One region of the Mesorhizobium sp. CA6 genome, then DNA from elsewhere that is predicted to be linked to it. Evidence: predicted binding sites of a transcription regulator. Region 1 holds the regulator's gene; each other region holds the start of a gene.
The links. Region 1 encodes HrcA, which represses chaperone genes, less so after heat shock. Its sites were predicted from a motif close to GTTAGCACTCNCNNNNNGNGAGTGCTAAC; they were not measured.

Region 1 (10,048 bases):
CCGTCCTTCACCGCGGTGGCATATTCGAAGGGGGTGTTGTCGCCGAGCTCGTCGCGCTCGTTGACGACGCACCAGAGCGCGCCCGTCGCCGGCTGCATGGTCATGCCGGAACAGTTGCGCAGGCCGGTGGCGACGGTTCTGCGGTTGTTGCCGTCGGGGTCGAAGGCCAGCACGTCGGCGCGGCCCTGTTCCGGACCCCAGGCCTCGCCCAGCGGCTGCGATTTCGTCCACGCCTCGACGCCGCCCTTCGGCTTCGCGCCCATGTCCTCGGCGATGTTGGAGCCGGAACCGACCGACAGATAGAGCGTCTTGCCGTCGGGCGAGAAGGCGATGTCGCGCGTCCAGTGGTGGCTGGCGGGGACTTTGGCGACGATGGTTTCCGGCTTGCCCGACGCTTCCAGGTCGCCGTCGCGGTAGGGAAAGCGGACGACGCTGTTGCTGTTGGCGACATAGACCCATTGCGGCTTGTCGCCCGGCGGGTAGAAGGCGATGCCGTAGGGCCGGGTCAGGCCCTTGGCGAAGATCGACTCCTGTGCAGGCTTGGCGCTGCCTTCTGCGAGGCGATAGACGCGCACCTGGCTCGCCCGGCTGTCGGCAACGAAGAGGTCGCCGTTCGGCGCCACCCGCACGACGCGGGGACTGTCGACGCCCGATGCGATCAGCTCGGCGGAAAAGCCGGGCGGAAGCTTTGGCTTGGCATCCTCGGGACGATCGGTGACGCCGCCGCCGTTGGAGGCGGACTCCGTCATATAGGGTTTCGGCAAATCCTCAGGTTTCAGCAGCCGGCGCACGCCCGGACGGTCGGCTTTCCAGTCGCCGAAAGCTTTTTCGCCGCTGAGCAAGGGCTGACCGGCCTGCTGCGCAAAGGCAGCCGTGGCAAAAACCAGTGCGAGGCCCGCAAGGCCGGCGATCCGCATCATGCTGTCCTCCGTCTCTGCCACTATGTCCCGCCTTCGGGTGCCTCAGTCGATAAGGCCCCGGAGACAGAACATATTGGGCTAACGATCGAAAAGAGAAGCTCGCGCACGTGACTTGCCGGCCTCAGGCCTCTTCGGCATCCAGATCGTCGTCGAGGCGCTTTTCCAATTCGACGAGATCAGCCGGCAGGGGCAGGCCCATGGCACGCATCTCCCTCAATTTCTCGCGCAGCTGCTCCTGGATCTCGTGCTCGTCCTCGGGCTGGTTCACCATTTCCTCGAGCAGCAGGCTGATCTGGGCCTTGAGCGATTCCAGCGCCATGTTCTTCTCCTTTGCACCCTCAGCTGTGTCGAGGTTCAGGTCAGGCCCGGCCTCACCTGAATATCGATACACCTAACGAAGCATGCGCGAAATCAGCTGTGCCGTATAGTCGACCATCGGCACGATGCGGGCGTAGTTCAGCCGGGTCGGCCCGATGACGCCAAGCGCGCCGACGACGCGGGCGTCCTTGTCGCGATAGGGGGCGACGACCAGCGAGGAGCCGGACAGCGAAAACAGCTTGTTCTCCGAGCCGATGAAGATGCGCACGCCCGGCCCCTCTTCGGCGAGATCGAGCAGCTGCAGCAGTCCGTCCTGGGTTTCCAAATCCTCGAACAGATGGCGAAGCAATTCTATGTCCGCCTGAGCGGTGACGTTTTCCAGGAGGTTGGCGCGGCCGCGCACGATAAGGCGCGCCGGCAGGCCGCTTTCGGCGCCGGCCCAGACCGCGAGGCCTTTCTCGACCAGATCCTGCGACAGCGTGTCGAGGGCCGCCCTGGTCTCGTCCTTGATGCGGGCGATTTCCGCCCGCGCCTCGGCCAGCGTCCGGCCACGGATATGCGCATTGAGGAAATTGGACGCCTCGTGCAGCTGCGACACGGTGGTGCCGGCCGGCAGGTCGACGACGCGGTTCTCGACATCGCCGTTCTGCGACACCAGCACTGCCAACGCCTTTGCGGGCTCGAGCTGGATGAATTCGATGTGCTTCAGCGCCACCTCGTGCTTGGAGGCGAGCACGAGGCCGGCGCCGCGCGACATGCCCGACAGCATCTGGCTGGCCTCGGTCAGCATATGCTCCAGCGTCGCGCCCGAGCCGGAGGCGCGCACCTGCGCCTCGATGGTGCGGCGCTCGTCGTCGGAAAGGTCGCCCAGCTCCATGAAGGCGTCGACGAAAAAGCGCAGGCCGGTCTGGGTCGGCAGCCGCCCGGCGGAAACATGCGGCGCGTAGATCAGCCCCAGATGCTCGAGGTCGCTCATCACGTTGCGGATGGTGGCGGGCGACAGCGAAGAGGGCAGGATGCGCGACAGGCTGCGCGAGCCGACCGGCTCGCCGTCGCGCAGATAGGAATCGACAATCCGCCGGAAGATATCGCGCGAGCGCATGTCGAGTGACTGAAGTACCGGCGACTGCGACGTCGGATCGACTGGTTTGTTCATTCCGGCGAGAAACCTCCTTCCGAAAGATATAGACTTAAGCTACGGCGGCGCAACCCGGTGCCGCGCTCGCGGTCACCTAGCGCCGCGTTTGCGGTCACCGGTGGCGCGTTTGCGGTCACGCGGCCCGTTTTCCTGCGCGGCGTCCTTTTCCTTTGCGCCATGCTGCGCATACGTCTACAAGCCGGCCACGATTCCGGAAACGACAAGAAAGAAGGCCGAATGCGCCCCTCCAAACGCCAAGCCGACGAAATGCGCGCCATCTCCTTCGAACGCGGCGTCTCCAAGCACGCCGAAGGCTCGTGCCTGGTGAAGTTCGGCGACACGCATGTGCTGTGCACGGCGAGCCTGGAGGAAAAGGTGCCGGCCTGGATGCGCAATTCCGGCAAGGGCTGGGTGACGGCCGAATACGGCATGCTGCCGCGCTCGACCGGCGAGCGCATGCGGCGCGAAGCCTCCGCCGGCAAGCAGGGCGGCCGCACGCTGGAGATCCAGCGGCTGATCGGCCGCTCGCTGCGTGCCGTCGTCGACCTGCAGGCGCTGGGCGAGCAGCAGATCACCGTCGACTGCGACGTCATCCAGGCCGATGGCGGCACTCGCACGGCCTCGATCACCGGCGGCTGGGTGGCGCTCTACGATTGCCTGCGCTGGATGGAAGCGCGCCAGATGGTGAGCGTCGCCAAGGTGCTGAAGGACCATGTCGCGGCGATTTCCTGCGGCATTCATGACGGCCAGCCGGTCATCGATCTCGACTACCTCGAGGATTCATCGGCCGGCACCGACGCCAATTTCGTCATGACCGGCAAGGGCGGCATCGTCGAGATCCAGGGCACTGCCGAGGGCGAGCCTTTCTCCGAGGAGCAGTTCGCGGCGCTGATGGGCTTGGCGAAGAAGGGTATTTCGCGTTTGGTGAGCCTGCAGCAGATGGCGGTGGCGTAGGTTTCCGAATGCCGAGCCTAGGCCCCCCTCTCTGGCCTGCCGGCCATCTCCCCCTCAAGGGGGGAGATTGGGTGTCACGACGGCTTTCGCCAATCGCCAGCGTTGCAAGAATGGCGCCTTCGCCGAAGCTGCCAATCTCCCCCCTTGAGGGGGAGATGCCCGGCAGGGCAGAGAGGGGGGCCTCGTGATACCCTCTGCAATCCTCGAATCCGCCCTCTACGTCACAGACCTACACGCCGCCGAAACCTTCTACCGCGACATCATTGGCCTCGAAGCCTTGGGTAAGGTCGAGGGCCGCCACGTCTTCTTCCGCTGCGGCAACGGCGTATTGCTTCTCTTCAATGCCGAGGCAACGAAGATCCCGCCGGCGCCGGACGCTCGGCTGAAGGTGCCGCCGCACGGCACGGCCGGCGAAGGGCACCTCTGCTTTGCGGCAACCGCCGATGAAATCGCCGCATGGCGCAAACATCTGTCCGCCAACAACATCGCCATCGAAAGCGATTTCGAATGGCCGCAGGGCGGGCACTCGATCTATATCCGCGACCCGTCCGGCAATTCGATCGAGTTCGCCGAGCCAAGGATCTGGGGTTTCTGATGCACTCGCTCAACGGAAAGAAGATCGTCGTCGCCAGCCACAATGAAGGCAAGCTGCGCGAATTCGCCGACCTGATGGCGCCGTTCGGATTCGAGGCGAAATCGGCCAAGGAATACGGCCTGCCCGAACCCGACGAGACCGGCACCACCTTCGAGGAGAACGCCTATATCAAGGCATATGCCGCCGCCAAGGCGACCGGCCTGCCGGCGCTGTCGGACGATTCCGGGCTCTGCGTCGACGCGCTCGACGGCGCGCCCGGTGTCTATACCGCCAGCTGGGCCGAGACGCCGGACGGCAGCAGGGATTTCGGCATGGCCATGCAGCGCACCGAGGTGGCGCTGCAGGAGGTTGGCGCTACGGAGCCCGCGCAGCGCACCGGCCGCTTCGTCGCCGTCATCTGCCTGGCCTTTCCCGACGGCGAGGCCGAATATTATCGCGGCGAGGCCGAAGGCACGCTGGTGTGGCCGCCGCGCGGCACGCTCGGCTTCGGCTACGATCCGGTGTTCCTGCCCAACGGTTTCGACACGACTTTTGGCGAGATGAGCGCGCAAGAAAAGCATGGCTGGAGGCCCGGCCAGGCGACGGCGCTTTCGCACCGCGCCCGCGCCTTTCAGAAATTCGCCGAAGTGCGATTGAATTTGGCCAGATTGGATTTGGCGCGATCAGGACCCGCATGAGCGCAGTGCCCCTACCGCTCGACCGCAGCCCCGGCTTCGGCGTTTATATCCACTGGCCGTTCTGCGCAGCCAAGTGCCCTTACTGCGACTTCAACAGCCATGTCCGCCACCAGCCGGTCGACCAGGAGCGTTTTGCCCGCGCCTTCGAGACGGAGCTCAAGACCATGCGCGACCGCACCGGGCCGCGCGAGGTGACCAGCATCTTTCTCGGCGGCGGCACGCCGTCGCTGATGAAGCCGGAAACGGTGGCCGCCGTCCTGGAGGCCGTGGCGAGGAACTGGACGGTGCCGGCCGGCATCGAGGTGACGCTGGAAGCCAACCCGTCCTCGGTCGAAGCCGAGCGTTTCCGCGGCTACCGCGCCGCCGGCGTCAACCGCGTCTCGCTCGGCGTGCAGGCGCTGAACGACAAGGATCTGCGCTTCCTCGGCCGGCTGCACAATGTCGAGGAGGCGCTGCACGCCATTGGCCTCGCGCGCGAAATCTTCCCGCGGCTGTCCTTCGACCTGATCTACGCGCGGCCAGGCCAGACGCCGGAGGCGTGGGGGGCGGAGCTGGAACAGGCGATCGGCTATGCTGTCGACCATCTTTCGCTCTATCAGCTGACCATCGAGGAAGGCACGCCCTTCCACGCGCTTTACGCGGCACGCAAATTCACGCTGCCCGACAATGATCATGCTGCCGACCTCTACGCGCTGACGCAGGAGGCAACGGCGGCGCAAGGCCTGCCGGCCTATGAGATTTCCAACCACGCGCGGCCGGGAGCCGAGAGCCGGCACAACCTCACCTATTGGCGCTATGGCGAATATGTCGGCGTCGGCCCCGGCGCGCATGGTCGCTTCGTCGAGAACGGCCGCCGCACGGTGACCATCGCGGAAAGAATGCCGGAAACCTGGGCCAATCTGGTCGAGGCCAAAGGCCACGGCGTCACCGGCGGCGAGATCCTGACGCGTTCCGAGGAGGCGGACGAGTTCCTGCTGATGGGACTGCGGCTGGCCGAAGGCATCGACCTGCAGCGCTACGAGGCGCTCTCGGGTCGCGGCCTTTCAAGCGCGCGGCTTTCGGTGCTGCAGGAAGAAGGCCTGGTGGCGCCTGTCGGCAACGCCCGCCTGCGCGCCACGACCGCCGGCATGATCGTGCTCGATGCGGTGGTGGCGGATTTGGCGCGGTAATCGAGCATCTTCGTCATTCTCGGGCTTGACCCGAGAATCCATGCCGTGACCTCGCGCGAAGGGCGCGGCGGTGCAGAATTCTGCACCGTGGGTGGCGCTTCGGTGTAACGGCATGGATTCCAGGGTCTTCGCGCGTCGCTTCGCTCCTTGCTCCGCCCTGGAATGACGAGGCGCGAGGTCGCAAAGGTTGCCAGTTAGTTCAAGCGTCGTGCTTCTGGCGGTGCTTGCCGCGGTGCTTCTCGCCATGCGCCTCGCCGTGACGGACAGGCTTCTGGTCGGCCTTGTCGCGGCGCGCGCCGGACTCGGCGGCGATGGGGTGTGGAGGGATGCCCTCGCGGGCGGTCTTGCTTTCAAGTCGGCTGATAAAAATATCGAAGCGATTGGGCATCGTTCGGTCCTGCCTCCTCCCGGGGAATCAGGGGTTAAATTCGCCGATGTGGGTTTCGTTCCGCACTGTGGCAAAGGCAAGGCGATTTCGTTGCCTCGACCTCACGTTTTGCAACGGGGCGTCAGCCATGCGAAACAGCCTTGGTTCTTACGCAATTCCGGACGGAAAACCGCGACGCACTTTTCCTGGGAATTGCTCGGAATGAGGGGCATTCGGTGACCGGCGACAAACGCAGCTATCTGATCGGACAAAGCGAGATTGCGGCGCGGCCGCTTCAGCCGGCGCTTTATCTGGTGGCGACGCCGATCGGCAATCTGGCCGACATCACGCTGCGCGCGCTGGAGACTCTGGCCGCAGCGGACATCGTCGCCTGCGAGGACACGCGCGTCTCGCGGGTGCTGCTCGAACGCTACGGCATCCGCCGCCGCACCACCGCCTATCACGAGCACAATGCGGGCGAGGCCGGGCCGAAGCTGATCGAGGCGCTGACCGCCGGACAGAGCGTCGCGCTGATTTCCGACGCCGGCACGCCTTTGGTCTCCGATCCCGGCTACCGGCTGGTCGGCGAGGCGCTGGATCACGGCATCCGCGTCGTGCCCATCCCTGGACCTTCGGCTCCGCTTGCGGCGCTGACCGCTTCCGGCCTTCCTTCCGATGCTTTCCTGTTCGCCGGATTTCTGCCGGTGAAGACCGGGCAGCGGCTGACCAAGCTGGAGACGTTCAAGCAGGTGCCGGCGACGCTGATTTTCTTCGAATCGCCGCGCCGTCTGGCAGAGACGCTCGGCTCGATGGTCGAGGCGCTGGGCGGTGCGCGGAAAGCCGCCATCGGGCGCGAGCTGACCAAGGCCTTCGAGGAGATGCGCACCGGAACGCTTGCCGAGCTGGCCGACCATTACGGGGCGGCCGACACGCCGAAGGGCGAGGTCGTTATCTGTGTCGGTCCGCCCGAAGCGGCGGAGGACCAGCCGGCCGACATCGACCGCCTCCTGCTCTCGCTTGCGGCCGAAATGCCGGCATCGAAGGCGGCGGCGGAAGCCGCGAAGATGACCGGCGGCCAGAAGCAGGCGCTTTACCGCCGGCTGATCGAGCTCAAGGACAGGCCATGATCCCGAAAAGTGGAGGCCGGTTTTCGGACAGGATCATGGTCAAACAGAATGGAGCCGGGGATGGCTGAACGCACGGTCGGCCATCGCCGAAAAGCGTATCGGCGCGGCCACCGCGGCGAGTGGCTGGCGGCGCTGGCGCTGATGCTGAAAGGCTATCGCATCCTTGCCCGCCGCCACCGCACCAGGCTCGGCGAGATCGACCTCATCGCCCGGCGCGGCGACCTCGTGCTGTTCGTCGAGGTCAAGGCGCGGCGGACATTGATCGAGGCGATGGAAGCAATCGGCCGCGAATCGGAGCGCCGCATCGAGGGTGCCGCGGATTTGTGGCTGTCGCGCCAGCCGGATTACGGCCGGCTGTCGATGCGCTTCGACATGGTGGCGGTGCTGCCCTGGCGCTGGCCGGTGCATGTCGAGAACGCGTTTTACGGGAAGAGTTGAGGGTCTGCCCAACGGCGATGGGCTGGCGGGACAGCGCCCCCCTCTGGCCTGCCGGCCATCTCCCCCACGAGGGGGAGATCAGATGTCGCTCTCGCTTTCGCCAGACGCCAACGTTTCAAGAGGTGGTGCCGCTGGCGGAACTGCTAATCTTCCCCCTCGTGGGGGAGATGCCCGGCAGGGCAGAGGGGGGCGCGAAGGAACTCGACGAAGCAGTATAAGAGAGCGACCTCAGTTCACCCCCAGACCATCAGCGCCGCCAACCCGAGTCCTCCAACCACCAGCCGCCACCAGCCGAACAGCGAATAACCGTTGCGCGAGACGTAATCGAGCAGGAAACGCACCACGATGAGCGCGGTGACGAAGGCGGCGATGAAGCCGACGGCGATGATCGGCAAATCGGCCGAGGTCAGCACGTTGCGGTTCTTGAAAAGATCGAAGGCGAAGGCGCCGACCATGGTCGGCATGGCGAGGAAGAAGGAGAATTCGGCCGCCGCGCGCTTGTCGACGCCCATCAGCAGCGCGCCGACGATGGTCGAGCCGGAGCGCGAGGTGCCGGGGATCAGCGACAGGCACTGGAACAGGCCGATCTTGAGATAAACGCTCAACGGGAAGTCCTCGACATCGTGGTGGACCGGCTTGAGGTTGATGCGGTCGACGATGAGCAGCACCACGCCGCCGATGATCAGCATGATGCAGATCAGCCGGGGCGATTCGAACAATATGGTCTTGATGAAATCATGCGCCAGCGCACCGATTACGGCAGCCGGCAGGAAGGCGATCAGGATGCCGATGACGAAATGCCGGGTCTGCGGATCGCTGGGCAGCTTGATCAGCATCTGCCACAGCTTGCTGAAATAGACGCTGAGGATCGCCAGGATCGCGCCGAGCTGGATCAGGATCTCGAAGGCCTTGCCGGTGGAATGGAAGCCGAGGAAATGGCCGGCAAGCAGGATGTGGCCGGTCGAGGACACCGGGATGAACTCGGTCAGGCCCTCCAGCAGCCCAAGCAGCAGCGCTTCGACGATGGTCTGGCTTTCCATGGCAACCTCTGCTTTTGAATGACGGCTAAGGGAAGGGCTTGCTTGTCATGGGGCGGAAGTCCCCCTATAGGTCGCAACACCATGACAGTCCCTGGAATCGGGCGGCCAAGACTTATCGGCGCTGACACCGATTCGCCAGTGCGCCTTTTCATCGCGGAACCATGCTGACGCTTTTCCATCATCCCATGTTTGCCACCTGCCGCTTCGTGCGCCTCGCTTTCGGCGAGTATGGCGAGGAGTTGGCGCTGATCGAGGAAAAGCCGTGGACGCGGCGCAAGGAGTTCCTGGCGCTGAACCCGGCCGGCACGCTGCCGATCCTGCTCGCCGAAGGCGACGTGCCGATCGTCGGCGCCATGGTGATTGCCGAATATCTCGACGAGACGCGCGGTGTGCTCAAGCGCGACAAGCGGCTGTTCGCCGAAGATCCGATGCAGCGCGCCGAAATCCGCCGGCTGACCGACTGGTATCTGGCGAAGGCTGAAAGCGAAGTGACGCGGCATCTGGTGCGGGAGCGCGTGCTGAAGCCGGTCATGCCGGAAACCGCCGGCGGCGGCTCGCCGGACTCGGCCGCCATCCGCGCCGCGCGCGCCAACATCCGCCAACACATGAAATACACCAATTGGCTGGCCGGCACGCGCCATTGGCTGGCCGGCAACAAGGTGACCTATGCCGATCTCGCGGCGGCGGCGACGCTTTCGGTGCTCGATTATCTCGGCGAGATCGACTGGCGCGAACATGGCGCCGCGCGCGAATGGTACACGCGGGTGAAATCGCGGCCGTCGTTCCGGCCGCTGCTTTCAGACCGGGTGCGCGGCCTGTCGCCGGTATCGCACTATGCGGACCTCGACTTCTGAAACCTTACGCGCGCTGATCGAGGCGGAGGCGCGCCGCGCCGGCTTCGAGGCTGTCGCGGTGACCCGGCCGGACGCGATCCCGCTGGCGCCGGCAAGGCTCGCCGAATTCGTATCCGACGGTTTCCACGGCTCGATGGAGTGGATCGCCGAGACTGTTCAGCGCCGCTCCGAACCCTCGGCGCTGTGGCCGGAGGTGCGCTCGATCATCGTTCTCGCCATGAATTACGGCCCGGACAGCGACCCGCGCGATGTCCTCGAAAAGCGCGACCGCGGCGCGATCTCGGTCTATGCGCAGAACCGCGACTATCACGACGTGATGAAGGGGCGGCTGAAGGAGATCGCCGGCAAGATCGTGGCGAAGGCAGGCGGCGATGTGAAGGTGTTTGTCGATACAGCACCAGTGATGGAAAAGCCGCTGGCGGAAGCGGCCGGCCTCGGCTGGCAGGGCAAG
Region 2 (10,048 bases), on a different contig from region 1:
ACCGGCAAACCCATTCCGACAAGGATGGTGACAGGCTCTTCAAAGCGGTCGTGGTTCATGGTCAGAACCCTCATTCGGGTGGATGCTCATGGCGCCGGGACGATGGCCGGTCGTCCCGGCCAGCACATGTCGGCGCGGGTAGGGCGGTTGCAGGACGACGCCGTGCGGCCGCGGCTGGCCTATGCCGTTGAACGTCTGCACAACCACCGGGCCTGCCGGCGTGTGCGTCGCTGAATTCTGCCGGTTAAGGCCCGGCGGGGGCAGCGCCTTGTGTGCCTTGGCGAGGGCCTCGATCCAGGCGGCGACCGCCAGCGGCACCGGCGCGCGCCCCTCGAGCCAGCGCGTCACGTCGTTTCTGGGCCAGCCAAGTTCCTCGGCGACGTCGGCAGCTTCCCATCGCAAGATTCTCAGGCATTCGCGCAATCGTCCTGCAATCATGGCAATCCTCGTCCGTTCGCAGTCACATGGGCCCCGCCTTGGAGGCGAGGCCCGACCTTCGCTAGCCGCCCCTGGATGTTTCGGTGGCCGACACGTGCTGTGCGGCAAGAAACATCAGCGTTGAGGCAACGGTCCGCCGGTTCCACCCGGCGGATTCGGCCGTGTCGAGCAAGCCTGCCAGCAGCGGCTTCAATGCGCTTCGGCATTCGGCTTCATAAGCGAGGAATTCGCTTGCCGGGCGCGTCGGTGCCGGAACCGAGCCATTGCCGCTCATCATATCCATAAGGGCCTCCCATCGTGCGTTTCGAAACGCCCGCTCCCGTTGCCAGAAGCGGGCTCCCGTCGGCGTCTCAGAAGTCCATGCCGGCGCCGGCCGGCATGGCCGGAGCGGCCTCCTTCTTCGGCTTCTCGGCCACCATGGCCTCGGTGGTGACGAGCAGTCCGGCAACCGAGGCCGCATCCTGCAGCGCGGTGCGCACGACCTTGGCGGGATCGATGACGCCCTGTTTGTAGAGGTCGCCATATTCGCCGGTCTGGGCGTTCCAGCCATAGGCGAATTCGGTCTTCTCGCGCAGCTTGCCGACGATGATCGAACCTTCCGACCCGCTGTTCTCGGCGATCTGGCGCGCCGGAGCCTCGATCGCGCGCCGCACGATGTCGACGCCGTATCTCTGGTCCGGGTTGTCGACGGCGACTGTGTCGAGCGCCTTGGCCGCCCTGAGCAGGGCAACGCCGCCGCCGGGCAGGATACCTTCCTCGACCGCCGCGCGCGTGGCGTGCAGCGCGTCGTCGACGCGATCCTTCTTCTCCTTGACCTCGACTTCCGTCGCGCCGCCGACGCGGATCACGGCAACGCCGCCGGCGAGCTTGGCCAGCCGCTCCTGCAGCTTTTCGCGATCATAGTCGGAGGTGGTCTCCTCGATCTGGGCCTTGATTTGCGTGATGCGGCCCTGGATCTCGTCCTTCTTGCCGGCGCCGTCGACGATGGTGGTGTTTTCCTTCTCGATCGCGACCTTCTTGGCGCGGCCGAGCATCTCCAGCGTGACGTTCTCCAGTTTGATGCCGAGATCCTCGCTGATGGCCGTGCCGCCGGTGAGGATGGCGATGTCCTCCAGCATGGCCTTGCGCCGGTCGCCGAAGCCCGGCGCCTTGACGGCGGCGACTTTCAGCCCGCCGCGCAGCTTGTTGACCACCAGTGTGGCCAAAGCCTCGCCCTCGACATCCTCGGCGATGATCAGGAGCGGCTTGCCGGACTGGACCACGGCTTCGAGCACGGGAAGCAGGGCCTGCAGATTGCCGAGCTTCTTCTCGTGGATCAGCACATAGGGCTCTTCGAGCTCGACGCGCATCTTGTCCTGGTTGGTGATGAAATAGGGCGAGAGATAGCCGCGGTCGAACTGCATGCCTTCAACGACTTCCAGCTCGGTCTCGGCGGTCTTGGCCTCCTCGACGGTGATGACGCCTTCGTTGCCGACTTTTTCCATAGCCTCGGCCAGGAAGCGGCCGATCTCGGCATCGCCATTGGCCGAGATGGTGCCGACCTGGGCGATCTCGTCGTTGCTGGTGATCTTGCGGGCGTTGACCTTGAGTTCGGCGACGACGGCATCCACCGCCTTGTCGATACCGCGCTTGAGATCCATCGGGTTCATGCCCGACGCAACGGCCTTGGCCCCTTCGCGAACGATCGCCTGGGCAAGCACGGTGGCCGTGGTGGTGCCGTCGCCCGCGAGGTCGCTGGTCTTCGAAGCGACTTCGCGAACCATCTGGGCGCCCATGTTCTCGAACTTGTCCTCGAGCTCGATCTCCTTGGCGACGGTGACGCCGTCCTTGGTGATGCGCGGCGCGCCGAACGACTTGTCGATGACGACGTTGCGACCCTTCGGACCGAGCGTCACCTTCACCGCGTCGGCGAGGATGTTGACGCCGCGCAGCATGCGCTCGCGGGCGTCGGAATGGAATTTGACTTCCTTGGCAGCCATTGGATCACTCCTTGTTTAGGCAGCTTTCATTGACTGGGTTGCGGTTCGATCGAAGCCCCGGTCAGGCGGCTTTCTTCAGCGTCTCGACCTGCTCGATCACACCCATCACGTCGCTTTCCTTCATGATGAGCAGGTCCTCACCATCGAGCTTGATCTCGGTCCCGGACCACTTGCCGAACAGGATGCGGTCGCCGACCTTCACGTCGAGGGGCGCGAGCTTGCCGCTATCGTCGCGGGCGCCTGGCCCGACGGCGATGACTTCGCCTTCCTGCGGCTTTTCCTTGGCAGTGTCGGGGATGATGATGCCGCCGGCCGTCTTCTCTTCGGCCTCGATGCGGCGCACGAGCACGCGGTCATGCAATGGACGGAACGTCATATCGTTCTCCTTCAGGACAAACAGATTGCGAGCAGTTCCTCCGCTCCGGACCGGCAGGACCGGAGCGGGGCTCGCGCGACCCTTTCGGCATCGCGCGCATGTCGAACTAATTTTGCCTTCATCTACTTTCAAGGGGTTACCGCAAATTTTTTGGCACTCTCGACTGTTGAGTGCTAGCGCGCTGAAAACATGCGGTAAATTGGCCCGCTCCGATAGCAGAGAGGCTTGAATTCGCGATTGAGTTGAACAAGATTATCGGCGCCCGGCAGCGCCGGGACCGCTGAGAAATTGGAACCCGAAGCAAGGAGTTTTTGGAGACGGAGGACAGAAATGGACCGACAGACGCTTTCGCCGATCATTCCTTCCCTAGCTCCCGAACTATCAGACCTTTCGCTCGACCGGCTGCTGTCGCCGGCCAGGCATTTTCAGCACCCGCGGGATGTGCTGGAGGACGGCTCGCTCGATATATGGGAAAAGCGGGCGATCCTTTCGTCCTGGGCGTCCGATGCTTGCGCCGTAGAATCGATGCCGGCGCTGCGCCAGCCGCCGGGCACCGAGCGGCCGGTCTCCTTCGACGACATCATGGATGCGCTGCGCCGGCTTGATGCGCTGGCTCCGCCGCCCAGCGGCCCTGCCGATGACGACCACCGGCAGGTGGTCGACCGGCTGAGCGCGTGAAGGCCGAAGGCGATGGCGGTCAGCAGGGAATTCCGCTTGCAGATGAATGGGTATGGCTTGACCACTGCCGAGATCCATTATCATCTGCCCGACCATCCCAGCCTGCTCCAGCTTTACGTCTGGCAGGACTATGATCTTGCCCCGGATTTCCCGGCGCTGAGGGGCTTTCTGGGCTTTTGGCAGCGCGAGCTGGCTGGCGCCTTGCATTCTGTCCGTGTCGCTCACCATCGGCTCATCAGGGCATCGGAATGGCGGGCCGTCGACGGGATCATCGCGATCCATTGAAGATCAGCTCCGCGAGGCGGTCGTGGTTGTGCGGCCGCCTCCAACTCATGATTTGCCCGCCTGCATGCAGACGAAGGGACTGACTTTCACGACCTTGAAGGCGGCTTCGGAGTGGGGCCTTGACGTGCCCGTGTTGAATTCCCAGATCGATTACGCCGGTGCTTGAGAGAGACCGGCAAGGTCAAGGGGCGCCGCTTCCTTGGCGCCCCTCGTATCTATGTTGCTCAATGGAGGATGTAGCTATGAGAACCACGTTTGACTTCAGTCCCCTGTTCCGGTCGAGCATCGGCTTCGATCGAATGCTGAACGCGCTCGAGACGGCGAGCCGGATCGAGACCGTCGACAATTGGCCACCCTACGACATCGCCAAGACCGCAGAAGACGACTACCGCATCAGTATGGCGGTGGCTGGGTTCTCGCAGGACGAACTGGCCATTACCCAGGAGCAGAACATGCTCATGGTCTCTGGCCAGAAAGCCGGCGAGGACAAGGGCGAGTACCTGCATCGTGGCATCGCCGGCCGTGCATTCCAGCGCCGCTTCGAGCTTGCCGACCACGTCAAGGTCGTTGGCGCCAGCTTGGTCAATGGGCTGCTGACGATCGATCTGAAGCGCGAAATTCCAGAAGAGATGAAACCGCGGCGGATCGAGATCGCAGCCGACAAGGCAACGCTCAAAGGCACGACAAAGAAGATCGAAGCCGAGAAGCACGCCGCCTGAGGGCTTCTGTGAGCGCATCCGCGCTACGCGCCGGGCACTGCCCGGCGCGTAGGAGCTTTTCGAGCCGATGAACAGAAAGGAGCAAACCATGAGTGTCCGTGATCTGATCCCCTGGGGCCGGAGCAACGGCAACCAGCTTCCAAGCATATTCCGCGACGGTGAGCGCGATCCGTTCCTGTCGCTGCATCGCGAGGTGAACCGCCTGTTTGACGACGTTTTCCGCGGCTTCGACAGCCGGTTGCCGTCTTTTGGCGGTGTCTCCGCCCTCGGCGCCGGTTGGCCGAGCGTCGAGATCTCCAACGGCGAGAAGGAGATCAAGGTGATGGCCGAGGTGCCTGGCCTCGAACAGAGAGACATCGAGGTCCTGCTCGACGACGGCGTGCTGACGCTGAGAGGCGAGAAGCGCTCCGAGACGGAGGACAAGGATAGGCAGTTCTCCGAGCGCTATTACGGCCGCTTCGAGCGCCGCATCCCGGTCGGCTACGAGGTCAAGGAAGACGAGGTGGATGCCCGCTTCAAGAACGGCGTGCTGACCGTCACCTTGCCGAAGAGCGAGAAGGCGCAGTCGCAGGTCAAGCGCATCGACATCAAGAGTTGATGCACCGACGCGGGAGGTCGGCCCATCCGCCTCCCGCGTCGACTCCCATAGAGCCACGGCAACCGGATGCTCGCGCAAGCAACTCCACTCGATCGATCATGGGCGGCCGAGGAAGAGAAAATTTATACGGCGGGAGCTTCTTTTTTCCGTCCAGAAGTCTTCGCATCGCTCATCTGAATGATGACAAGCAGCTCGCTGTCTTTCCCTTCTGCTGCGCATGCTTTCAGCACCTATCCGGAGAGAAAGCTAACATATGTTAGGAACGGGAGAGGGGCTCACCTAGCGCGGATCCGCATCAGATTGGGACCGGCGATAACCTTAATTTTGGTTTCCTTTGCACAGGCTTCCCGAACGGAAGGTAACGCGATAGATTAGTAATTCGTTAAGTACGCCCGGGGGCGAGCGTAAAAGATGTGTCGTCGAGCGTAAGGGATGTGCCGTGATGAATTTCAAGTCTCTGATCAAGCGGGCCGAGGACGTCGATAAGGAATTTCAGGAACTCCAATCGGATCTGGCGGAGGCGTTCGAGGACGTTCTCAAAGATGACGAACAGCCGCCGTCGGAAGACGACGCCGTCGCCGGTCGGGAACTGGTTGCAAGCGACGAGAATCCGCCGGCCGAAGAGCCGTCCGACGCATCGCCATCGCGGCTGACACCGCATACCCAGACGCGGCTGGCCGCCCTGGAGGCCGTCACCGGGCTTTTCCGGGACGGGCAGGGCCATCTGCAGGAGATCGAGGCAAAGCTGGCGGAGATCGCCACTGCGCATCATATGACGCGCGAAGTCCTCAACGTCTTCCATCGCGACGTGTTGCGCTCCAACGAGCTGGAGCTGGCAAACCTCGCTCTCACCGCCGAACACAAGACATTGTCGGAACAATTGCTTGACGCCGCCCGCCGGCAGCGCGAACGCGACGGCGCGGCCGAAGCGTGGCAGCAGCGCGAGGCGAGCCTCGTCCAGGACCGGGAGCAGCTGCGCTCGGCGCTTGCGGCGGTGCGCCTGGAGCTGGTGGAGATGGGCAATGAGACCGCCAGGCGCGAGACGGAGTTCGGCGAGATCGTCAAAGCCCTGACGGCCAAGACCGTCGAAGTCGACAGGCGCAGCGCCGAGAACAAGCTGCTGCGCGAAAAGCAGGTCGGCCTTTCGGTCGATCTGGAGCAGGCGCAAAAGCGCGAGGCGGAGGCCCGGCACAAGTTCGACGAGTTCGCGGCAACCCACGCCAGCGAAACCGCCCACATCGCCGAGCTGATGGCTCAAATCGGCAACCACGAAAAGGAAGAAACCCGGCTGCAGAAAGCGCTCGAGGCAGCGCAGGCCAGGCTTGCCGAAACAATCGAGGCGGCGCGGATCGCCGAGAGCGACAGCACCGCCGAATTGGCACGCAGCCACGCGGAAATGCGCGGTTTGCGTGCCGAGATCCAGGAACTGCAGTCGCGTCTGGACAAGGTCTCGACAGACAATGGCGAAGCCACGGACGAGATCACCAGGCTAAAGGCGCAGCTGAACGACGCCGTCACCGAACGCCAGATTGCGGAGAAAAGGCTCGCCGTTCTCAAGGACGAGAGCGAAGCCGACAAGAAGAACCTGTCCGAGGTCAGCACCAATTTCTCACGGCTTTCGCTGCAGCAGGCGTCGGAGCAGATCCAGCTCGATATCCAGAAGCAGGAATGCGAGGATTTGCGCGCCGAAGTCGAAGCGCTCAACGCCCGCATCCGGGAATTGCTGCCTTACGAGCGCCTGCATCGGGTGACCGACGCAAGGTCGCGCATGGATGCTGCGCCTCAAACCAACGGGATCATCGCGGAAGCGGCGCGCCCCGTCGCGCGGCGCGTTTCTCGGCGCAACATGCGGGCGAACGGAGGCTGAGGGTTTCGAGCGGCTCGGCTTCGACAGCGCCGGCCCGCTCTATCTCTATGGTTTGAAACCGCTCCACGTCGAGAGCCGCTGCGCTTTCCTGGAATTGCCCTGGCGGACTATTTTCCAGCCATGTCGTCGGCAAGGTCCTGCGCCTGCTTGAGCAGCGCCGGGAAGGACGGGTCGCCGGGCAGGCGCTGGGCCATGCAGGCGCGGTAGTCGGCGTCGCCCTTTTCCCAGGCGGCGTTGGCGGGATCGGAGACCTGCGGATCGTCCTGGTCCGAACCCTGGTCGGCCTGCTGGGCTTTCTGCGCGGCGGCGTCGGCGGCTGCCCAGATTGAATCGCAGGCCGCGATCTTCGGCACGGCGGGCGAGGCGGGTGCCTCGGCAATCAGCACGCGGTCGCCTTTGACGACCGCCACGACGACGTGCTGGTCGTAGATCGGTCCGACATCCTGGGTCCAGCCGCCGAGCCGCGCGACCACCGCATCGGCGCCGTCGGGCTTCTTCAACGAAAAGTCGAGCGTGCCCGAGAATGCCGCGTCGCTGCCGATGGCCTGGGTGTAAAAACTGTCGAGCTTCAACGCCGCGCCGATGTCGGCGGGCAGCTTGAAATCCGCTTCCGCTTCGGACGATTTGGACTTGAGCCAGCGCTCGGTCAACCCGCGCGTCGAGGCGACGATGCTTGGGCCGTCGTCGCTCTGCGCATATCGCAGCCCGTCCAGCATGCCGTAGCCGATATCGGAAGCGTTGAGGCTTTGAACATTGATGGTGCCGGTCGCCGGGAAACCCTTGACGGAAAGGGGCCCGAGAATGCCGGCGAGGCGCTGCTGGAGGTCGGCCAGCGCCTTCTCGTTCTGGGCATCGATGGTTTCGATCGCTGTATTGGCGCTTTCCTGCGCGGTGATATCGGCGATCGCCTTGTCGCGCGCGGCGATATAATCGTCTTCCGCCGAGGCGGCATATGCCGCGCTGCCCGCCAGCGCAATGAGAAGCGTCAAGACCAACCGCATGCTGCAACCCCAAATTAGCGATCAAAGCCCTTGGCAGCCATCGCCCGACTTGGCGGCTTTTGCGTGGCGGAAATCATGGTAGAGCCAAATCTTTATTCCGCCTTGCGCTTCTCCACCTCGGCCTTCCTCAGCAAGAACCGCTGGATCTTGCCGCTCGGTGTCTTCGGCAGTTCGCTGACGAACTCGACCTCGCGCGGATAGGAGTGCGCCGACAGTCGCGTCTTCACATGCTGGGCGAGTTCCTCGGCCAGCGCCTCGCTGCCCTTGAAGGCGGGCGCCAGCACTACGAACGCCTTGACGATCTCCGTGCGCTGCGGATCGGGCACGCCGACGACGGCCGCCTCGTTGACCGCCGGATGCTCGATCAGCGCGCTTTCGACATCGAACGGTCCGATGCGGTAGCCGGATGAGGTGATGACATCGTCGGCCCGCCCGATGAAGGAGACGGAGCCGTCCGTCTCATATTCCACCGTGTCGCCGGTGCGGTAGTAGCCGCCCGCGATCGCCGGCGTTTCCGCTTGGTGGTAGCCGTCGAACCAGCGCAGCGGCGAGTTGGCGATATCGACCGCCAGCACGCCGGGTTGGTTGGGGCCGAGTTCGTTGCCTGCCTCGTCCAGCACCACCATGCGGTAGCCGGGCATGGCAAAGCCGGCCGAGCCGGCGCGGACCGTATGCGCCAGACCATGATGGTTGTTGACCATCATGCCGTTCTCGGTCTGGCCGTAATGATCGTGGATCGGCGCTGCAAGATGCGCGTCGAACCAGCGGATCACCTCCGGATTGAGCGGCTCGCCGGCGCTGCTCACCACGCGCAGCCTGCCCTTGACGCGGGCCGCGGCCTCGGGCCCCTCCGCCATTAGCAGGCGATAGGCTGTCGGCGAGCCGGCCAGGCTGGTGACGCCCAGATGCTCGATGATGTCGTAGGTCGATTTGGCGTTGAAGGCGCCTTCGTAGAAGGTGGTGGCGATGCCGAGCTGCAAAGGCCCGGTGATGGCGTAGTAGAGCCCATAGGCCCAGCCGGGATCGGCGATGTTCCAGAAGATGTCGTCGGGCCGAAGCCCGATCGCGTCACGCATATAGGCCCCGAAGGCAAGCAGCGCGCTGAGCGGCACCGGCACGCCCTTTGGGTGCCCGGTCGTGCCGGAGGTCGACATCATCATGAACAGGTCGGTGCCCTTGCGCATGACCGGCTCGCTATCGGAGGAGGCAGCCGCGAGCGCCGCGCGGAAATCGACGTCGCCTGCTGCAATTGCATCGCCGGGGCCAATAATTGTGGCGATGCGCGGGTGGTTTTCCACCTCGTCGAGCTTGGCGCGGTTTGCGGGGTTGGTCACCACCAGCTTCGCCTTGCTGTAGCTCAGGCGATGCTCGATAGCCTTCGGCCCGAAAGCGGTGAACAGCGGCTGGTAGACCGCGCCGACGCGCCATGTGCCGAGGATCAGCGCCACCAACTCAGGGATGCGCGGCAGCATGCCGGCGACGACGTCGCCAGGGCGCACGCCGAGACTTTTGAGCAGGGTGCCGACGCGGCCCGCCATGTCGGCCAGATCGTCGAAGGAGTATTCGCGCAATTCACCGGCAGCCGAGATCGCGCGCAGCGCCAGCCGGTTTTCGCCGGTATAGCGGCCGCAGCATTCGACATAGGCGTTGATGCCGGTCGCCGGATCGCCGTGGAGGCGCGCGATCTCGTCCTCGATGCGGAATTGCGCAACGGCATCCTCATAGCGCGGCACCGCCGCTGGCGTGTCGGTCATGGCAATCCTCCCTCGGCGGCGGATCATCTCCCATGATCGCCGCCGGAGGAGATTGCATGAAAGGAGGGCGCTGGTCGATTGCGGCAGCGTCTTTCTCCCCGTGTAGTGCCGGGGAGCTCCTTATCCACGCTTCCGATAAAGGCTCAGCGTTATCTCCTTGCCCACGCCCACGGGCGTCAGCATGAAATAATCATAGACCACGATTTCGCCGCTCGGACCGACCATCCGCTTCGACCAGATCGGCGCTTCCTCGACCCGCATCTCGGCCCATTGGCGCGCGAAGTCGGGGCTCAGCGCCTTGAGTGGATCGAGCACGGCGCGGATGTCGGCAGCAGACGCGTATTCGACGGTCG
Region 3 (10,048 bases), on a different contig from region 1:
ACGTCTGCCGCGCCTGCATGCCCGGCGGCGGCGACTGCCTGATGGCGAGGGCGGCGCATGGGCTGGCGGTCAGCTAGTTTCCTCGCCCCCGCATCGCGGGGGCGAGGAAAAGTGTCCCGCTTGCCCTGTTGCAAGCCTCCCGGTACCTTCCCGCCGGGCAGGGCAGCGGAGGAAATCCATGAGCATTGAATTCCTGTTGACGTCGTTGATCATCGTGGCTTCGCCCGGCACCGGCGTCATTTACACGCTTGGCGCCGGCCTCTCGCGCGGCGCGCGCGCCTCAATTATCGCGGCCTTCGCCTGCACGCTTGGCATCATCCCACATATGGCGGCCGCCATCACCGGCCTGGCCGCAGTGCTGCACACAAGCGCCATCGCCTTCGAGACGCTGAAATATCTCGGTGTCGCCTATCTGCTCTACATGGCCTGGAACACATTGAAGGAAAAAGGCGGCCTCAGCATCGACGAGGACGCCGCGCCGCGCTCGACCGCCAGAACGATCACCTCGGGCATCCTGATCAACATCCTGAACCCGAAACTGTCGATCTTCTTCTTTGCCTTCCTGCCGCAATTCGTCAGCACCACCGAGCCGCACGCGCTGCCCAAGATGCTGGAGCTCTCCGGCGTCTTCATGCTGATGACGTTCGTCGTCTTCGCCATCTACGGCGTCTTCGCGGCATCGGTGCGCAGCCACATCGTGTCGCGGCCGAAGGTGCTGACATGGATGCGCCGCAGCTTTGCCGCCGCGTTCGTCATGCTCGGCGCGAAGCTGGCGCTTGCCGATCGGTAGCCTTTGGCGCCAGCCCTCTACGTAGCCCATGTCGCCTCGGGGGAGCTTTGGGCTAATGAGGCTCGAGAGATCCAGAAATCCGAGTAAGGCCGGAAATCCGAATAAGAAAGGCGGTCGCAGTGACGCTTGAGTGCATCAATCCCCAGGATCTGCCCAAGCCTGACACATACAGCCAAGTCGTCGTGGCGAAGGGCACCAGGTTGATATTTATCGCCGGCCAGGAACCTGAAGACCTGAACGGCAAGCTTGTCGGCGAAGGTGATTTCACGGCTCAAACGCGCCAGGTGTTCGCCAATCTCGGTCGGGCTATTGCCGCCGCAGGCGCCCGTCCCAACGACGTGGCGAAGATCATGATCTACGTTGTCGACTATCGGCTCGATGACCATTACCCGATCATCGATGCCGCCCGCGTGGCTCTGTTCGGGGACCACAAGCCGGCCAACGTCGTGTTGGGAGTGGCCAGCCTGTCGCCTGGATATCTGATCGAGGTCGATGCGGTTGCGGTGGTCGACGGTTAGCCTTTCACATAGCCCATCGCCTCGACGATTTGCCCATCGGCGACACGCATCAGGTTGACGCCGCGCAGCGAACTGCCGTCGGCCACCCAGAAGCGCCAGCGGATCGTGGCGCGGTCGCCGGCGACGAACGTCTCTTCGATGTCGAAGCGGGTACCGGGTCCGGTAGCGATCGCCGACCACAATTCGACGCAAGCCGCCTTGCCGGTGCGGCGGGCGCCGTCGGGCGCCGGCGTGGTGTTCTCGATCACGCAGTCCTGCGCCACCAGTTCGTCCAGTGCCGAAGGGTCGTGGCGCTGGAAGACGTCGTTGTAGCGCCGCATGATTTCCGCCGTTTCGGCGGAGCGTTTGGCCGCGGCGATGTCGATGATGTGTTCATGGGTCATTTGATCTTCTCCTGTCGTTTCATTGAGCTACGAGGCTCGCCTTGAGCGTGACGGTGGCGACGCCGGCCAGCGCGCGCGAGACGAGACAGGCCGCCTTGGCCTTTTGCGCCAGCCGCTCGAAATCGTCGGCCGATATGCCGGCGATGCGCGCCTGAGTTTCGAGCTCGATGCGGGTGATCGTCGGCCCGGCCGTGGTCGCGCCGAGATGCACCTTGGCGATGGTGTGGATGCTCTCGGCCGTGTGGCCTTCGGCGCCGAGAACGGCGGTAAGCGCCATCGAAAAGCAGCCGGCATGGGCGGCCGCAATCAGCTCTTCCGGATTGGTGCCTGGGCCGTTCTCGAAGCGCGACGGGAAGGAATAAGCGCCTTCGAAAACGCCGCTGCCCAGCCGCAGCCGGCCGGATCCTTCCTTGAGCGTTCCTTGCCATTGGGCCGAGGCTTCGCGGATTGTCATGGCTGATCTCCTTTCTGTTTGCGGGAAAGCATGATGGTCACGCGCCGTCGATGACGACCTTGCCGAAGACGTCGCCCAGCTGGAAATGGCGGTAAGCCTCGCGCGCCTCGGCGAAGGGGAAGACCTTGTCGATGATCGGTCTCAGCCGGTGCGTGGCGACCGCGGCAAGCATCGCCTCGAGCCCGTTGCGGCTGCCGACAAAGAGACGGGCGATGGTAACGAGGCTGCGCTGATAGACGGCGCCCGGAATTTCGACCGACTTGCCGTTGCGGTCCTGCACGGTGAGCAGCACGATGCGCCCGTGAAGCGTGCTGGCGATCAGCGAATGCGCAAAAGTCGCCGGGCCGCCGGTTTCGATGACCAGGTCGATGCCGCCGGTCGCCTCGCGCAGCTTCATGCCCCATTCCGGTGTCTCGGCTGCCGCGACGACGAGGTCGGCGCCGAGCGCCCGCAGCCTGTCGGTCTTCTCCGCCCGCGAGGTGACAGCGGCCACACGGCAGCCCATGAGCTTGGCGAACTGCAAGGCAAACAACGCAACACCACCTGAGCCAATGGTGAGAACCCATTGCCCCGGCTTCGGAATCTCCGCGTGCGTCAGCGCGCTCCAGGCGGTCAGCCCGGCGCAGGTGAAGGTCGCAGCCTCCTGCCAGGAAAGATGGTCCGGCAGTCGCACCGCCCATTGCTCGTCAAGCAGCGCATATTCGCTCAGCACGCCGTCCAGTGTGCAGCCGAGCTGGTCGATTACGCCCGGATGGATGCGGCCGTCGATCCAGCGCGCGAAATAGCTGCCGGTGACGCGGTCGCCGACGACAAAGCGAGTGACGCCGTCGCCGGCGGCCGCGACTTCGCCGGCACCGTCGCTCAGCGGCACGATGCCCGCGCGGGGTGCCAGAGGATAGGTGCCGTTGAGGATCATCGTGTCGCGGCGGTTGAGCGAGGCGGCGCGCACTCGTACCAGGATCTGGTTTGCACCCGGCTTGGGAAGCGCTTCCTTGCGCATGACCAGCCCCTGGATGTCGCCGAACTCCTCGAGGCGGTAAGTCCGCATTTTTGCCTCCGGTATATGTAGATCGATTTACATATTATGTAGACCGATTGTCATATTCAGGGCAAGCCCTATAATGCGTGCTCCTGACAGAGGTTGACATTTTGAGAGGTCGACGTGGCGACGGACACACGCACCCGCATGATCGAGGCGACGGCGCTGCTCATCCGCAAGCGCGGCTATCACGGCACGTCGCTGAACGACATTCTAAGCGCCAGCGCAGCACCGCGCGGGTCGCTCTATTTCCATTTCCCGGGCGGCAAGGACCAACTGGTAGTCGAGGTGACGCGCGCCAGTGTCGCCGACGTGACGGAGCGGCTGGGCGCCGCGCTGTTGGAGGAAAGCGATCCCGCCGTTGCCGTTCACCACATCTATCAGTCGGTGGCCCGCATGCTGGAGGAGAACGAATTCTCGCTCGGCTGTCCTGTCGCGCCGGTGGTGCTCGATGCGCCGAACGATGTGCCGGACCTGGTTGAAATCTGCCGCTCGGCCTTCGAGCAGTGGATCGGACTGCTGCGCCAGGCATTCGTCAGGGCAGGGGTGCCGGAGCGGCGCGCTCAGGCGCTGGCCCTGCTGGTCGAATCCTCGCTGGAAGGCCTGATGGTGATCGCCCGCGCCACCCGCGACCGTGCCCCGGTCCAGGCGGTTGCCGACGAGGTCGCTGCGCTGGTCGAGCAGGCGGTGCTGGCTGGCAAGGCGACACGGCAGGCGGAGAGTGCCGCCTGAGGACTCGGATCTCCAAATGCAAAACAAAAAGGGCGCCTTTCGGCGCCCTTTCCGTATCAGTGATGGGTCAGACTTCTTAGAAGTCCATGCCGCCCATGCCGCCCATGCCGCCGCCGCCCATGCCGCCAGGCATGCCGCCGCCAGCCGACTCCTTCTTCGGAGCTTCGGCGATCATGGCTTCGGTCGTGACCAGAAGGCCGGCGACCGAGGCCGCGTCCTGGAGAGCCGTGCGCACGACCTTGACCGGGTCGACGATGCCCATGGCGATCATGTCGCCATACTCGCCGGTCTGGGCGTTGTAGCCGAAGGTCGCGCCCTTGTTGTCGAGGATCTTGCCAGCGACGATCGAGGCTTCCGCACCGGCGTTGGCCGCGATCTGGCGGGCCGGAGCCTGCAGCGCGCGACGCACGATGTTGATGCCGGCGGCCTGGTCGGAGTTGGCGCCGGTGGCCTTGAGGTTGCCCGAAGCGCGCAGGAGCGCGACGCCACCGCCGGCGACGATGCCTTCTTCGACGGCCGCGCGGGTCGCGTTCAGGGCGTCATCGACGCGGTCCTTCTTTTCCTTGACTTCCACTTCGGTCGCACCGCCGACGCGGATCACGGCAACGCCGCCGGCGAGCTTCGCCAGACGTTCCTGCAGCTTCTCCTTGTCGTAGTCCGAGGTGGTCTCCTCGATCTGCTGCTTGATCTGGGCGACGCGGCCCTGGATCTCGGCCTTCTTGCCGGCGCCGTCGACGATGGTGGTGTTCTCCTTGGAGATCGACACCTTCTTGGCGCGGCCGAGCATGTTGAGGCCGACATTCTCGAGCTTAATGCCGAGGTCTTCCGAGATGACCTGGCCGCCGGTGAGGATGGCGATGTCTTCCAGCATGGCCTTGCGGCGATCGCCGAAGCCCGGCGCCTTGACGGCGGCGATCTTCAGGCCGCCGCGCAGCTTGTTGACGACCAGCGTGGCCAGGGCCTCGCCTTCGACGTCTTCCGAGATGATGAGCAGCGGCTTCGAGGTCTGGACGACGGCTTCCAGGACCGGCAGCATGGCCTGCAGGTTGGACAGCTTCTTCTCGTGCAGCAGGATGTAGGCGTCCTCGAGATCGGCGACCATCTTGTCAGCGTTGGTGACGAAGTAGGGCGACAGGTAGCCGCGGTCGAACTGCATGCCTTCGACGACTTCCAGCTCGGTCTCGGCGGTCTTGGCTTCCTCGACGGTGATGACGCCTTCGTTGCCGACCTTCTGCATCGCTTCCGCGATCATCTTGCCGACCGACTCGTCGCCATTGGCTGAAATCGTGCCGACCTGGGCGACTTCCTCGGAAGTCTTGATCTTCTTGGCGGCCTTGCCGAGCGCCGTGACGACTTCGGTGACGGCGAGGTCGATGCCGCGCTTCAGGTCCATCGGGTTCATGCCGGCGGCGACCGCCTTGTGGCCTTCCTGGACGATCGACTGCGCCAGAACCGTTGCGGTCGTGGTGCCGTCGCCGGCGATGTCGTTGGTCTTCGAAGCGACTTCGCGGACCATCTGGGCGCCCATGTTCTCGAACTTGTCCTCAAGCTCGATTTCCTTGGCGACGGTGACGCCGTCCTTGGTGATGCGCGGAGCGCCGAACGACTTGTCGATGACGACGTTGCGGCCCTTGGGGCCAAGGGTGACCTTCACCGCGTCGGCGAGGATGTTGACACCGCGCAGCATGCGCTCACGGGCATCGCGGGAGAATTTTACGTCTTTGGCAGCCATGTTTTAGCTCCTGGCAGGGGCTCGGGAAGAGCCCGAAGATGAAGATTCAGGTGAGGCCGATGATCAGCCGATGATGCCCATGATGTCGGATTCCTTCATGATCAGAAGGTCTTCGCCATTGAGCTTGACTTCAGTGCCCGACCACTTGCCGAACAGGATGCGGTCGCCGGCCTTGACGTCCAGCGGCACGAGCTTGCCGCTTTCGTCGCGGGCGCCGGAGCCGACGGCGATGATCTCGCCTTCCTGCGGCTTCTCCTTCGCCGTATCCGGGATGATGATCCCGCCGGCGGTCTTGGATTCGGATTCGACCCGGCGAACGACCACGCGGTCATGAAGCGGGCGGAACTTGGACTTTGCCATGTTTTCTTCCTCGAATGAGAACGGTGAGAACTGTTCCTCCATCCGGCGAGGCCGCCGGATATAAGTTAGCACTCACCAAAGGCGAGTGCTAACGTGGCGCTGAGATAGGCCGCTGGGTTGCCGGAGTCAAGGCGCGCGCAACGGGGCGACGACGCGAAATTTTTCTCCTGAGAAACGCCAGGCCGAGATGCACGGGCTGTCGCGAGGCGCCGACGAGCAATCCTGCCCGTCAGTCCAGGCCTTTCGGCGAACGCAGCACCAGCAGCGGGCAGCGTTCTGCGAGCCCGTATGTGCCGGTCGAGGCCAGCCGTACGTCATCGAAGAAGGTCTGGGCTTCCTTGATCAGCGCTGCCGCCGGGGCGAAGCTATAGACTACGGACGAGCTCCGGTAGACGTCGATGGTCCCGATGGTCGGCAGCTCCCACCCGGTTCGAGCCGACAGCTCCTCGCGGTCGGGAAACATCCTGTCGAATTGTTCGAGGATGCCCCTCACCGGTATCGTGTAATCAGGCGCTCCGCCGATGGCGGTCATGGCCACGCGCCATTTGAGTTCATGGAAGGTCGAGACGCCGCCGCTCAGCGCCAAGGCGCGGACATCCTTCGGGTCGTCTGGAGTTCCGGGGGAAGCATAAAGCCTGATGGCGGCACGCCCGTCGGATTTGAGCGCACGCGCGATCGACACGAACAGTGAGCGTCTGAGGTCGGCGGCGCCGATGACCGAGAGACAGCCATCGCCGATCAGCGCTTCGATGCTCGCGCCGGGAAACGGCAAGTCGAACCAGTCGCCCTGCACCGCCTTGCGCATATCGGTGTCGCCCGGCCAGATGCCGGCAATCATGTCGCTGGATTCGTCCACCGCCGTCGTGCTCGCGCCAAGCCCGGCGAGTTCGGGTGTCACGCCGAGCATGACGACATGCGATCGAGCGAGGTCAAGTTCGCGGTTATAAGCCTCGACGACTTGCGGCGGCGGCCTGAGCGGCGACCCGAGCAACTGCCAATGTCTGCGAATTGCATTCCAATGCTCTGTCATGCAAGCCCGCCCGTAGGATATTGCATTCGAATGCATAATCGAGGACGCTTAAGAAACCAAGCCGGGGCGGATGGCACATATCGCGGTTATCACACATGAGTTTGACGGCTTTGAACGCCGTCGCGGGCCGTTGCTGCGCCGCGACAGCCCCTACATGCTCTTCGATCTCCTGGAGGAGTTGAAACGTCGGGGACATTCCGTGCGCGTTCTTGCGGGCACTTCGGCCAAGCCGGAGGCGGATATCGCGATACTGCATGTCGACGCGACCGTGACGCCAACTGAATATGTCGAATACGCGCGCACTTATCCCTTCTGCCTCAACATCGGCGCAGCCGACATCTCGAAGCGTCGCGTCAGCGGCGCCGTGATCGACCGGGACCACGGCTGGCAAGGCCCTGTCATCGTCAAGAGCAGCCTCAACAATCTGGGGACGCGAGAGCAGACGCTCAACCGACGATCGCGGCGCGCCGGCAGGCCGGAGCCGTTTCCCGATGCCAAGCTGCTCGATCGCTACCGCATCCATGGCTCGCTTGCGGATGTTTCCCCGGGAGTGTTCGACCGCAAGGATCTGGTGGTGGAAAAGTTCGTTCCCGAGCCCGAGCCTGACGGCTTTGGCGCTCGCTTCTGGCTGTTCTGCGGCGAACGCGAGCGGTGTACCCGGCATGTCTCGCCGCAGAGCCTGGTCAAGGGCGAAGACACCATCCGCCGCGAGGCGGTTCCTGTTCCCGAGGAGCTGCGAGCGCTGCGGCGCCAGCTCGGCTTCGATTACGGCAAATTCGATTTCGTCATGCACGAAGGCAGGGCCGTGCTGCTTGACGCCAACAAGACGCCCGGACGCGTCCGCAACCTGTCTGCCTTCCTCGCCGCCGGCAATGCCAATCTTGCCGACGGCTTCGAAGGGTTGATTCGCCAGCTAGGCTAGATGTTCATGCCGCCCGACACTTCGATACGCTGGGCGTTGACCCACCGATTGTCCTCGGACAGCAGCGAGGCGATCATCGGGCCGATGTCGTCGGCGACACCGGCGCGGCCGAGCGCCGTCATGTCGGCCACGACGCGATTGATCTCGGCGTCGTCGCGCACATGACCGCCGTTGAAATCGGTGGCGATCGCGCCCGGCGCCACCGTGTTGGCGGTGATGCGCCGGGCCGCCAGTTCCTTGGCGAGGTAGCGCGTGAACACTTCGACGCCGCCCTTCATCATCGCATAGGCGGCGGAGCCCGGGACCGAGAAGCGCGCCAGACCGCTCGAGACGTTTATGATGCGGCCGCCATCGTTGATCAGCGGCAGCAGCGCCTGGGTAAGGAAGAACACGCCCTTAAGATGGATGTTCATCAGCGTGTCGAATTCCTCTTCCGTCGTCTCGGCGATCATCTTGCGCAGGCCGGTGCCGGCATTGTTGACGAGATAGTCGAAGCGGTCGCGCTGCCAGATCTCGCGAAGGGTCTTTTTCAGCGATTCAACGAAAGCCGGGAAGCTGGCGACGGCGCCGGCGTCGAGCTCAAGCGCCGCTGCTCGACCGCCGGCAGCCTCGATCTCGGCGATTGCGCTCTTCGCCTCGTCGGCGCGCGAGCGATAGGTGACGATGACGTCGACGCCCCTCCGGGCAAGGTGGATCGCGGTGTTGCGGCCGAGGCCGCGGCTGCCGCCGGTGATGAGAGCGATGGGGCGGGTGGTCATGGCGAAATCTCCTTCTGTCTGGACGGAGATGCATATACTCGCCCGGTGGGCCGATATAATCGGCCATGAATTGCCAACACTATTCAGTATGTGCGAACAATAAGCGATGGACCGATTCGACAGCATGCGGCTCTTCACCCGCGTCGTGGAACGGCGCAGCTTCACTGCGGCCGCCGCCGATCTCGCCCTGCCGCGCTCCAGCGCCACCGCCGCAATCAAGCAGCTCGAGGAGCGGCTCGGCGTACAATTGCTGAGGCGCACAACGCGCCACGTCACCACGACGCTGGACGGCGAGGCCTATTACCAGCGCTGCATCGGCATCCTCGCCGACATCGAGGATGCCGAGGGCGGCTTCGGCGCGCATGAGGTGCGCGGACGTCTGAGCATCGACCTCAACGGCAACATGGCCCGCACCTTCGTCATTCCGGAACTGCCGGCGCTGCTCGCCCGCTATCCCGGGCTCAGCGTGCATATCGGCGAGGGCGACCGCTTCGTCGACCTGGTGCGCGAAGGCGTCGATTGCGTGGTCCGCGCCGGCACGCTGCCCGACAGCGACATGATCGCGCGCCGCATCGGCATGGCGCGCGAGGCGACGGTTGCCAGCGTCGCCTATGTCGAGCGCTACGGCCTGCCGCGCACTCTGGACGAGCTTGCCGGGCACGTCATGATCGGCTTCGTCTCGTCCCGCACCGGCCAGGTGATGCCGCTGGAGTTCACCGTCGATGGAAAGATCCGCGAGATCGTGCTGCCGTCGCGCGTCACCGTCTCCAATTCCGACACCGCCGCCACGCTCGTGCGCCAGGGTTTCGGCCTTTACCAGGCGCCGCGCCGCCGCTTCGCCGCCGACATCCAAGCGGGCCGGCTGGTCGAGGTGCTGCCGGACAATCCGCCGACGCCGACGCCGATCTCGGTGCTCTATCCGCCGAGCCGCCAGCTTTCGCCAAGGGTGAGAGTGTTTGTGGATTGGCTGGTGGAGATTCTGGGGCCGAAGCTGGAAGCGGGCTGAGGCAGCTAGGCGCGGCCCCGAGTATGGCGTCGGCTACAAAAACAGCTTCAACTGCGTATGGATGATCGACCGATAATCCTCGATCGTCCTCCTTCCCTCCGCCTCGTCCTGTGTCAGCGCCAGCCGCACGACGCCGCCGGCGAGCTGGAAGATCAGGAACACGACACGTCCGAACGCCTCGCGCTGCTCCGCTTGGAGCATCGGTCCGACCTTATCGCAGAACATCTTCGCCTGTTGCCTCGTCTCGGCGATGTCGAGATGCTGCAGCGCCTTGTCGGCCTGGATGGCGTTCTGCAGGTCCTGGATAGCCGGGTCCGCGGCGAC

Region 2: groES (co-chaperone GroES) is a predicted target of HrcA. The motif match lies at 2,943-2,971, and genes of this name have one in related genera.
Region 3: groES (co-chaperone GroES) is a predicted target of HrcA. The motif match lies at 6,073-6,101, and genes of this name have one in related genera.

What each region holds. Positions count from the first base shown of each region.
Region 1 covers NZ_JAIUHI010000015.1:551-10,598, forward strand. The annotation lists gene LB526_RS21730 (PQQ-dependent sugar dehydrogenase) at 1-920, opposite strand, end outside; gene LB526_RS21735 (hypothetical protein) at 1,042-1,239, opposite strand; gene hrcA (heat-inducible transcriptional repressor HrcA) at 1,312-2,394, opposite strand; gene rph (ribonuclease PH) at 2,614-3,330, shown strand; gene LB526_RS21750 (VOC family protein) at 3,515-3,925, shown strand; gene rdgB (RdgB/HAM1 family non-canonical purine NTP pyrophosphatase) at 3,925-4,602, shown strand; gene hemW (radical SAM family heme chaperone HemW) at 4,599-5,771, shown strand; gene LB526_RS21765 (hypothetical protein) at 5,971-6,159, opposite strand; gene rsmI (16S rRNA (cytidine(1402)-2'-O)-methyltransferase) at 6,375-7,265, shown strand; gene LB526_RS21775 (YraN family protein) at 7,326-7,703, shown strand; gene LB526_RS21780 (undecaprenyl-diphosphate phosphatase) at 7,937-8,743, opposite strand; gene LB526_RS21785 (glutathione S-transferase family protein) at 8,905-9,597, shown strand; gene queG (tRNA epoxyqueuosine(34) reductase QueG) at 9,578-10,048, shown strand, end outside.
Region 2 covers NZ_JAIUHI010000006.1:233,126-243,173, forward strand. The annotation lists gene LB526_RS11565 (DUF982 domain-containing protein) at 1-59, opposite strand, end outside; gene LB526_RS11570 (helix-turn-helix domain-containing protein) at 40-438, opposite strand; gene LB526_RS11575 (hypothetical protein) at 500-715, opposite strand; gene groL (chaperonin GroEL) at 789-2,417, opposite strand; gene groES (co-chaperone GroES) at 2,479-2,793, opposite strand; gene LB526_RS11590 (hypothetical protein) at 3,124-3,471, shown strand; gene LB526_RS11595 (usg protein) at 3,484-3,756, shown strand; gene LB526_RS11600 (Hsp20 family protein) at 3,999-4,475, shown strand; gene LB526_RS11605 (Hsp20/alpha crystallin family protein) at 4,564-5,073, shown strand; gene LB526_RS11610 (hypothetical protein) at 5,516-6,940, shown strand; gene LB526_RS11615 (hypothetical protein) at 7,048-7,941, opposite strand; gene LB526_RS11620 (acyl-CoA synthetase) at 8,034-9,695, opposite strand; gene LB526_RS11625 (helix-turn-helix transcriptional regulator) at 9,816-10,048, opposite strand, start outside.
Region 3 covers NZ_JAIUHI010000004.1:342,487-352,534, reverse strand. The annotation lists gene LB526_RS08365 (YkgJ family cysteine cluster protein) at 1-77, shown strand, start outside; gene LB526_RS08360 (LysE family translocator) at 179-790, shown strand; gene LB526_RS08355 (RidA family protein) at 910-1,308, shown strand; gene LB526_RS08350 (nuclear transport factor 2 family protein) at 1,305-1,691, opposite strand; gene LB526_RS08345 (OsmC family protein) at 1,711-2,145, opposite strand; gene LB526_RS08340 (zinc-dependent alcohol dehydrogenase family protein) at 2,183-3,193, opposite strand; gene LB526_RS08335 (TetR/AcrR family transcriptional regulator) at 3,308-3,916, shown strand; gene groL (chaperonin GroEL) at 3,993-5,648, opposite strand; gene groES (co-chaperone GroES) at 5,712-6,008, opposite strand; gene LB526_RS08320 (class I SAM-dependent methyltransferase) at 6,238-7,038, opposite strand; gene LB526_RS08315 (hypothetical protein) at 7,238-7,960, shown strand; gene LB526_RS08310 (SDR family NAD(P)-dependent oxidoreductase) at 7,957-8,718, opposite strand; gene LB526_RS08305 (LysR family transcriptional regulator) at 8,825-9,724, shown strand; gene LB526_RS08300 (TetR/AcrR family transcriptional regulator) at 9,758-10,048, opposite strand, start outside.